DNA from 3 places in the Kitasatospora sp. NBC_00374 genome. Region 1 is predicted to be linked to each of the others. Evidence: riboswitches for the same ligand, from Rfam matches in the RefSeq annotation. Region 1 holds a riboswitch; each other region holds the start of a gene.
The links. Region 1 has a riboswitch for cobalamin ahead of cobN (cobaltochelatase subunit CobN). Riboswitches for the same ligand answer to the same signal wherever they lie in the genome.
Positions count from the first base shown of each region.

Region 2: linked by a shared signal. The riboswitch ahead of OG871_RS06885 (hypothetical protein) and the one ahead of cobN (cobaltochelatase subunit CobN) in region 1 are both predicted to bind cobalamin.
Region 3: linked by a shared signal. The riboswitch ahead of OG871_RS23690 (ribonucleoside-diphosphate reductase subunit alpha) and the one ahead of cobN (cobaltochelatase subunit CobN) in region 1 are both predicted to bind cobalamin.

Region 1 covers NZ_CP107964.1:6,733,979-6,737,244, forward strand. Annotated here, with positions in the region: gene cobN (cobaltochelatase subunit CobN) at 1-1,947, opposite strand, end outside; cobalamin riboswitch at 2,068-2,210, opposite strand; gene OG871_RS30025 (cobalamin biosynthesis protein CobG) at 2,458-3,266, shown strand, end outside.
Region 2 covers NZ_CP107964.1:1,519,383-1,522,648, forward strand. Annotated here, with positions in the region: gene OG871_RS06875 (serine hydrolase domain-containing protein) at 1-952, shown strand, start outside; gene OG871_RS06880 (flagellar hook-length control protein FliK) at 1,052-1,531, opposite strand; gene OG871_RS06885 (hypothetical protein) at 1,550-2,044, opposite strand; cobalamin riboswitch at 2,038-2,177, opposite strand; gene OG871_RS06890 (phosphatase PAP2 family protein) at 2,369-2,998, opposite strand; gene OG871_RS06895 (DedA family protein) at 2,995-3,266, opposite strand, start outside.
Region 3 covers NZ_CP107964.1:5,259,411-5,262,676, reverse strand. Annotated here, with positions in the region: gene OG871_RS23700 (helix-turn-helix domain-containing protein) at 1-434, opposite strand, end outside; gene OG871_RS23695 (GNAT family N-acetyltransferase) at 743-1,249, shown strand; cobalamin riboswitch at 1,320-1,462, shown strand; gene OG871_RS23690 (ribonucleoside-diphosphate reductase subunit alpha) at 1,731-3,266, shown strand, end outside.

The DNA of each region.
Region 1 (3,266 bases):
CTCGGGCCGCTCGTCCAGGCCCAGGTCGTGGTCGAGGCGGGCGGCCTGGATCAGCGTCCAGATCTGGGCGCGGATCGCCGGCAGCTTGGCCGGGTCCATCGCCGCGATGTTGGAGTGCTCGTCCAGCAGCTGCTCCAGACGGGCGATGTCGCCGTACGAGTCGGCGCGGGCCATTGGCGGCACCAGGTGGTCGACCAGGGTGGCGTGCGCCCGGCGCTTGGCCTGGGTGCCCTCGCCCGGGTCGTTGACCAGGAACGGGTAGACCAGCGGCAGGTCACCGATCACGGCGTCCGGGCCGCAGTCCGCCGACAGCGCGGCGGTCTTGCCGGGCAGCCACTCCAGGTTGCCGTGCTTGCCGAGGTGCACCACGGCGTCGGCGCCGAAGCCGCCGTCCGACTGCGCGGCGGCGATCCAGCGGTAGGCGGCCAGGTAGTGGTGACTGGGCGGCAGGTCCGGGTCGTGGTAGATGGCGACCGGGTTGGCGCCGAAGCCGCGCGGCGGCTGGATCAGCACCAGCAGGTTCCCGGAGCGGATCGCGGCCAGCACGATGTCGCCGTCCGGGTTCTGCGAGCGGTCCACGTACAGCTCGCCGGGCGGCGGGCCCCAGTGCTCCTCGACCCGGCCGCGCAGGCCCTCCGGCAGGGTGGCGTACCAGCGGCGGTAGTCGGCCGCCGGGATCCGGACCGGGTTGCGGGCGAGCTGGTCCTCGGTCAGCCAGTCCTGGTCGTAGCCGCCGGCCGCGATCAGGGCGTGGATCAGCGCGTCGCCCTCGTGGCTGCCGTCGTCCTCGGTCTGGGTCAGGCCCGGCAGCGCGTCGGGGCCGTCCAGCGGGCCGAGGTCCATGCCCTCCTCGCGCAGCCGGGTGAGCAGCCGGATCGCCGAGGCGGGGGTGTCCAGGCCGACGGCGTTGCCGACCCGGGCGTGCTTGGTCGGGTACGCCGACAGCACCAGCGCCAGGCGGCGCTCGGCGGCCGGGATGTGCCGCAGCCGGGCGTGCCGCACCGCGATGCCGGCCACCCGGGCCGCCCGCTCCGGGTCGGCGGCGTAGACCGTCAGACCGTCCTCGTCCAGCTCCTTGAAGGAGAACGGCACGGTGATCAGACGGCCGTCGAACTCCGGCACGGCGACCTGGGTGGCGGTGTCCAGCGGGGACAGGCCGTCGTCGCTGGCCTCCCAGGCGGCCCGCGACCAGGTCAGGCACAGCGCCTGCAGGATCGGCCGGTCCAGCGCGGCCAGCGCGCCCGCGTCCCAGGCCTCCTCGTCGCCGCCGGCCTGCGCGTCCGCCGGGCGGGTGCCGCCGGCCGCGAGCACGGTGGTGACGATCGCGTCGGCGGTGCCCAGCCGCGCCAGCAGCTCCGGCTCGGCGCCGCGCAGCGAGGAGCAGAACAGCGGCAGCGCCCGGGCGCCCCGGTCCTCGATCGCCCGGCAGAGCGTCTCGACGAAGCCGGTGTTGCCGCTCATGTGGTGCGCGCGGTAGTACAGCACCGCGATCACCGGGCCCTCGGTGGTACGGGCGGTGCGCTCCAGCGGGCCCCACTCGGGCGCGGAGGCCGGCGGCGCGAAGCCGTGGCCGGTCAGCAGCACGGTGTCGGAGAGGAAGGCGCCCAGCTCGGCCAGGTTCGCCGGGCCGCCGTGCGCCAGGTAGGCGTGCGCCTCGGCGGCGATGCCGGCCGGGACGGTGGACAGCTCCATCAGCTGGGCGTCCGGCGCCTGCTCACCGGTCAGCACGATCACCGGGCGCGGGCCGGCCAGCAGCGCGTCCAGGCCCTCCTGCCAGGCGCGGCGGCCGCCGAGCAGCCGGACGACCACCAGGTCGGTGCCCTCGGTCAGCGCGGGAAGGTCCTCGACGGTCAGCCGGGCCGGGTTGCCCAGGCGGTACGGCACCGGGCCCTCGGAGGCGCGGGCGCTGAGCAGGTCGGTGTCGGAGGTCGACAGCAGCAGGATCATGCGAGGGGCCTCCCGGCCTCGTCGGAGAACGGGCGGGCGGCCCAGGACATGCGGCAGCGCACAGGTCAAGCCTTCCTCGGGGTCCGCGCCCCGTGGGGGTTCCCCCCGGCCACGGGCCGAGGGGCTGGTCTGAGAGACGGCAGGAGTTCCTGGCTCCCACGGTGGTGAACCGTGGTCACAGTGGCGGGACCGCACCGGGTTTGCACCGGTTTCCTCCCCTTGCGCCGTCGCTGGCACGGGCGGCCCGCAGGGCCACCCGCGCAGCATCGTACGGGGTGCCGACCGGCTGCGGAGCTGGTCCGGGACTGTGATCTAGGTCCTGTCCGGCGATCTTGTCGGATCAGCCCGCGGCGTCGGGCGCCCGGTTGGGCGTGCGCCCGGATCGTCCTCGTACTGGGTCGTACTTGGGCGATTCGGGCGTGCGTCCAGGCGGGATGCCCGGCGGCGCGGGCCCGGCAGGATCGGCCGGACAGGGCCGATGAGCCCGGGGCACCCGTTCGGACCATCTGTATGCTCGCCGCCATGCCACCCACACCCGCCGCCCCAGCGCCGGGCCCCGCCGTGCCCGACCGGGGGCAGGCCGACGCCTGCCCCGGCGCGCTGCGCCTGCACCGGGCCGACGACGGCGCCCTCGCCCGGGTCAGGGTGCCCGGGGGACTGCTGACCGCCCGTCAGGCCGTCGCGCTGGCCGAGGCCGCCGAGGACCTGGGCGACGGCGAACTGGAGACCACCTCACGGGGCAACGTCCAGCTCCGCGGCCTGGGTTCGGACGCCGGCGCCGAGCTGGGCGCCCGGCTGCGCGCCGCCGGCCTGCTGCCCTCCGACGCGCACGAGCGGGTCCGCAACATCGTCGCCTCGCCGCTCGCCGGCCTCGACGGCCGCGGCCACGCCGACGTCCAGGCCTGGGTGCGCGAGCTCGACGCGAAGCTGTGCGCGGGCGACTGGGCCGTCGGCCTGTCCGGCAAGTTCCTCTTCGCGCTCGACGACGGCCGCGGCGACGCCGCCTCGCTGGACGCCGATGTGACATTGATCGCAAGGCCGGCCGGCACCGCACTGCTGCGCCTCGGACGGGCCGCCACCGCCCGCCCGGTCCCCGCCGGGGAGGCGGTGGACGCGGCACTCGCCGCCGCCCGCGACTTCCTGGCCGCGCTGCGCGCCACCGGCACCCAGGCCTGGCACCTGCGCGAGGCCCCCGACCTGCTCGACCCCGGGCCGCTGCCGCTGCCCGCCTTCACCGACCCGCACCCGCCGCTGGGCGCCCTGCCCGGCGGCCTGTCGGTCGGCCTGCGCTTCGGCCGGGCGTCCGCCGCCGGCTGGCG
Region 2 (3,266 bases), 5.2 Mb from region 1:
CAAGGACCGTACCGGCCGCACCCGTACCTACACCGCGGGGGTCGGCGACCTGGCCACCGGCGCGAAGGTGCCGGTCGACGGCCAGGTGCGGATCGGCAGCAACACCAAGACGTTCACCGCCGTGGTCGTACTGCAACTGGTCGGCGAGGGGAGGATCGGCCTCGACGCCACGGTCGACACCTATCTGCCCGGCCTCGTCCGCGGGGACGGGATCGACGGACGCCACATCACCGTCCGTCAACTCCTGCAGCAGACCAGCGGACTTCCCAACTACACCGAGTACCTGGGCGACGACGTCCGGCACTACGAACCCCACGAGCTCCTCGACCTCGCGCTCCGGCACCCGGCCGACTTCGCCCCGGGGACGCAGTGGGCGTACAGCAACACCAACTACGTGCTGGCCGGCCTGATCGTGCAGAAGGTCACCGGCCGACCCATCGCCGAGGAGATGAACCGGCGCATCATCAAACCCATCGGGCTGCGCCACACGTACTTCCCGGCCCCCGGAGACGCGACCATCCGGGAGCCCCACCCCAAGGGCTACTACCGGGAATCGGCAGGCGCACCACTGCGCGACGGCACGGAACTCGACCCCTCCTGGGGCTGGGCGGCGGGCCAGTTGATCTCCACCAACTCCGACCTCAACCGGTTCTTCACCGCACTCCTCGCCGGCCGTCTCCTCCCGGCGGCCCAGCTCGCCGAGATGCGCACCACCGTTCCCGCCGAAAGCACGTTCGGCGACGGTGCCCGCTACGGACTGGGGCTCGTGAGCAAACCACTGTCGTGCGGCGGCCTCTACTGGGGCCACGGTGGCAGCATCACGGGCTACGAGACCCGGGGCGGTGTCACCGAGGACGGCCGCGCCGCCAACCTCGCGGTGACCACCCAGCCGACCGACGAGGCAGCCATGAAACACGTCGAGAGGCTCGTGGACACGGCCCTGTGCCGCTGAGCCACGCCGCCTGACGGCATCGTGCACCCGCCGGTGGCCCGGCCCCATCGTGGAGGGCCGGGCCACCGGTCTGCGGACGGCCGGTCAGGGCGCGGTGATTCATGGTGCGGTGATGCCCGGCTGCGCTCCGGCGCCGAAGGCCCAGCCCTCGACGTCCCCGGGCGCCGGGTTGTAGCTGCCCGCACCGAGGTTGCTGTAGGACCAGGCGCCGCCGTGCTGGGCGTGCCAGTACGACCAGTAGGCGCTGCCGGTGGGGTTGGTGCAGGTGGCGGGCAGGGCGTTGATCTTGCAGACGAAGCCGGGGAACCGCGGGTGGAAGGCGTACGAGAAGCCGGCGCCGGTGAGTGCGGCGAGGCCGCTCGCCGGGTCGCCGGGTGCGCAGCCGGTCTCGATGCCGCCACCGACGGCGGTGAAGTCGACCACGACCGTGACGCCGGTGGTGCCGGTGCAGGCCGCGGCCTGGGCCTGCGGGGCCCGGGCGGCGGAGACGCCGAGCAGGCCGGCGGTCAGCGCCGCGGCGGCGGTGATCGAGCCGAGGGTGCGGCGGGCCCGCCGGGGCGGAGTGCGGGTGTCGGTCATCGGGGTGCTCCTACGGGGTCAGCGGGTGGTCGCCGGGCAGGCGAGGACGGGCACGGCGGGGCGGGCACCGTGCGCGGAGAGGGTGGCGAGCGGGGTGCCGGACAGGCCGAGGACGGCCTGCGCGGTGGCCCGGGCGCCGGTGCCGGGGTCGAAGCCGGTGGCGTCGTAGGCGACCGCGCCGCGGACGGCCCGGTCAGCGGCGCAGCCCTGCTGGAGCTTGACCAGGCTGCTCCAGCCCTTGAGGCCCGCGCCGAGGCGGCCGGTGGACAGCAGGGTCTCGGTGGCCAGGCCGGTGCTGTGGGCGTTGGAGGCGGTGGCTCCGGCAGCGGCGAAGCCACCGTCGGTGTTCTGATGGGCGGTCAGCCAGCCGAGGCCCGCGTCGGCCTTGGCGGTGCGGCCGGTGGCGGGTGTGAGAGCCTCTCCGGGCCCGCACGCAGGGGCCCGGAGGGAGCCCGCGCGAAACCGGGCAGCCCTCGGAGCTCCGGCCCGCAGACCACGACGGGAGGAGTGCACACACCTCCGCCGCCGGGTACTCGGGCTCGCCGCCGACAGCTGTCGGCGGCCTACCGTTGCGGGTCAGCGCCGGATTCGGACCGGACTTCCGCCAACGGCGGAGTCACGACATGACGGCCCATCATGGCGACGGCCGAAAGGCCGGGTCAAGGCCGCGTGCGTCACATCACGGCGCCCGCCGGTCGGTCCGTCGGCGACCGGCCCGGGAGCCGTCCCGGAGTGTCACGGCGGCTGCCGCCGCTGCGGCCGGCCCACCAGTGGCGCACCACGCCGGTACCGAGCGAGGTGACGGCGGGTTCCACGGCTTCGGCCACCGCCGGCCCGTCATGCGGTCAGCCACCTGCGCAGGCCTCCGGTCCTGGCCCGGTCCACCAGGCCTCGCCCTTGCCCGGCCAGGGCACCGATCCCGTATCCGGCGGCGGCACCGACCAGCGCACCCAGGGCGACGTCGTGCGGGTAGTGGACGCCGACCAGCACCCGGGACGCTCCCATCGCAACGGCCAGGAGCAGCGCGAGCGCACCGATGCGACGGTCGACCAGCCACAGCACGGCGGCACCGGCGAACACGATGACGGTGTGGTTGCTCGGCAGCGACCAGTCCCCGGTGGCGGGACAGGTCTCCAGGGTCGGGCCGGTGTCGAGGACCTGGCACGGCCGGGGCTCGTGCAGCAGGGCCTTGAGCACGGTGTCGGCGGCGAACACGACGACCACCACCAGTGGCGCGGCGAGCACCCGGGCCATGGCGGCGCCGTCGGCGGCGCCGTCGGCGGCGCGGGCGCGCCACCAGGCCCACACCATCAGGACGGCCAGCAGCCCCAGGCCGTAAGCGGAGAACGCGGCGATCGCGTCCTGGACCGGCGAGGGCAGGTGCTGGACCCAGTGGTCGGCCCGCAGGGACAGACCGCCGTCGATCGGCCGGCCGTCGACGGCGAGCGCGGTGCCGGCGGCCCTCATCGCGCCCTGGCCTGACGGCGGGAGCGCAGCACTTCCAGCGCGAGCGGCAGCAGCGAGAGCGCGATGACGGCGCCCACGATCGGCAGGAGGTAGCGGTCGACGTTCGGTACCGACGAGCCGAGCGCGTAGCCGGCCAGGACGAGACCGAAGGTCCAGACGAGGCCGCCGACGACCTGCCACAGCGTGAAGGTGCGGGCGTTCACGCCGAGCGCACCGGCGAGCGGGTTGAGGACGGTGCGGACGACGGGCACGAACCGGGCGAGGACGA
Region 3 (3,266 bases), 1.5 Mb from region 1:
ACGTCCGGCTCGACCCGGGTGAGCGGGAACCGTGCGGCGAGCCGGTCGGAGTGGCGCCAGTGGGTGGTGCAGCGGCGGCCGTCGAGCAGGCCGGCCGCGCCGAGCAGGAAGGTGCCGCTGCAGATCGACAGGACCCGGGTGCCACGCTCCACCGCGGCCCGCAGCGCCTCGATCAGCTCGGCCGGGAACTCCTCCTGGACGCCGGTCGCGGCGGTGATCACCAGGTCCGCCTCGGCGATCCGCTCCACTCCGTGCGGCACCTCCACCCGGAAGCCCGCGTGGGTGCGCAGCAGGCCGGGGCGGGCCGAGGCGAGCGCGAAGTCGTAGACCGGCAGGCCGTCGTCGGCCCGGTCCAGCCCGAAGATCTCGCAGGCCACGCCCAGTTCGAAGGGGTGGATCTCCTCCAGCACCACGGCCACCACGTTCGTCAGCATGGCTCCAGGATGACGGTGGCAGCATTTCGATGCAAGCAGGCATTTCTGCCACTCGTCCGGCACCGGCCCAGCGGCCAGGCTGAAGGCATGACCTCTTCGATCCTTGCGAACGTGCTCGTCCTGGCCGGCGTGGTCGGGACCTTCGGCCTGCTGGGCCTGCTGGTCGGCCGCGACCTCGACCGCACCGGACGGCACGGCCGGGACAACTGGCACCGGGCCGGCGGGTACCCGGCCGACCCCGGCCTTCCGGACCGCCTGCACGGCACCCTGCCCGCGGCCGCCGGCCCGGCCTTCGGCACACTTGGGGCATGGACCCCGACACCGACCTCGTCATCCGCCGCGCCCGCGAGGAGGAACTCGACGCCGCCGGCGAGCTCACCGTCGAGGTCTACGTCAAGGAGGGCCACAGCAGGCCTGACAGCCCCTACGCCGGGCTCCTCGCGGACGCCCGGCGCCGGGCCGAGGAGGCCGAGCTCCTCGTCGCCGTCGACCCCGCGGACGGCGCCGTGCTCGGCTGCGTGACCTTCGCCGCGGGCGGCAACGCGTGGGCCGACATCGCCGAGCCGCACGAGGGCGAGATCCGGATGCTCGCGGTCGCCCGGGCCGCCCGCGGCCGCGGCGCGGGCACCGCGCTGGTGCGGGCCGCGATGGAGCGCAGCCGGGAACTGGGACTGGCCGGGATGGCCTTCTCCACCCGCCCGCACATGACCGCCGCACACCGCGTCTACGAACGACTCGGGTTCCTGCGGACGCCCGCCCGGGACTGGGAGCCCGCGCCCGGCATCGACGTGATCGTTTATTCGATCACATTCTGACGGACGGTCCGGTGGCTCCACGCAGTCGAGCGACCACGACACGCGGCACTACATCTGGTGCCGCATCCTGAGACCGCCACAACATGTATGCTCGCTCTCGCTGTCGACGCAGGGAAACCCGGTGTGAATCCGGGACTGCCCCGCAACGGTGAGCGGGCTGCCCAGCACCCTGGGCCCGCGAGTCCGAGACCTGCCGACGGTGTGCCACATGGCTTCCCCGCAGATGCCTTGCAGCACCGCAGTACCGTCCGGGCCTCGCGGGTGGGCCGGGGTGGGACCACGCGCGCCTGGTGATTCGGCGTGCCGCTCCCCCCTGCCTGAAGCCGGTCCGGCCGATCTCGTCCGCCGCCGCCACAGGAGAGAGTGCGCCTTGACCGTCGCTGCCTCAGTCGCCCTGCCGTCCCAGGGTTCCTCCCCCAGCCTTCGGCCGGGTGGTGCCCCCAACGCCGCCGAGAGCGACCCCGGTGCCGCGCTGCTCCGGATGCTCACCGACCGCAGCACCGACCTCCCCCAGGTGGACCCCGGCCACGTCGCCGCCGCCGCGCTGCGCGGCCGCCACGCCGGCTCCGACTTCGCGGAGCTGCGCGGGCTGGCCGTGGAGGCCGCCGCGTCGATGATCGCCGAGGACCCCCAGTACTCGAAGCTGGCCGCGCGCCTGCTGGCGCTGGAGATCTCGGACGAGGCCGTCGGTCAGGGCGCCGTGTCGTTCTCCGCCTCGATCGCCGTCGGCCACGCCGAGGGCCTGATCGGCGACACCACGGCCGCCTTCGTGGCCAAGCACGCGGACGCCTTCGACGCGTTGATCGACCAGGGCGGCGACGACCGGTTCGAGTACTTCGGCCTGCGCACCGTGCAGTCCCGCTACCTGCTGCGCCACCCGATCACCCGCAAGGTGATCGAGACCCCGCAGCACTTCCTGCTCCGCGTCGCGGCCGGTCTGGCGGTCGGCGACGGCGAGCAGTCGGTGCGCGAGGTGGCCGAGCTGTACGCGCTGATGAGCGCGCTCTCCTACCTGCCCTCCTCGCCGACCCTGTTCAACTCCGGCACCAAGCACCCGCAGATGTCCAGCTGCTACCTGCTGGACTCGCCGCTGGACAACCTGGACTCGATCTACTCGCGCTACGCGCAGATCGCCCGGCTGTCCAAGCACGCCGGCGGCATCGGCCTCTCCTACAGCCGGATCCGCTCGCGCGGCAGCCTGATCCGCGGCACCAACGGCAAGTCCAACGGCATCGTGCCGTTCCTGCGGACGCTGGACTCCTCGGTCGCCGCCGTCAACCAGGGCGGCCGCCGCAAGGGCGCGGCCTGCGTCTACCTGGAGACCTGGCACGCCGACATCGAGGAGTTCCTGGAGCTCCGCGACAACACCGGCGAAGAGGCCCGCCGCACCCACAACCTCAACCTGGCGCACTGGATCCCGGACGAGTTCATGCGCCGGGTCAACGCCAACGCGGACTGGTCGCTGTTCTCCCCGGCCGACGTACCCGAGCTGGTCGACCTGTGGGGCGCCGACTTCGACGAGGCGTACCTGAAGGCCGAGCAGGCCGGCAAGGCCGTCCGCACCATCCCGGCGCAGACCCTGTACGCCCGGATGATGCGCACCCTGGCGCAGACCGGCAACGGCTGGATGACCTTCAAGGACGCCTCCAACCGCGCCGCCAACCAGACCGCGCTGCCCGGCCGCACGGTGCACTCCTCGAACCTGTGCACCGAGATCATCGAGGTCACCGACGACTCCGAGACCGCGGTCTGCAACCTGGGCTCGGTCAACCTCGGCGCCCACGTGGCCGAGGGCGCCTCCGTCGCCGACCTGGTGAACACCATGGACTGGGACCGGCTGGACGCCACCGTGCGCACCGCCGTGACCTTCCTGGACCGGGTCATCGACATCAACTTCTACCCGACCACCGAGGCCGGGACGTCCAACTCCCGCTGGCGCCCGGTCGGCCTCGGCGTGATGGGCCTGCAGGACGTCTTCTTCCAGCTGCGGATCGACTTCGACTCCGCCGAGGCCAAG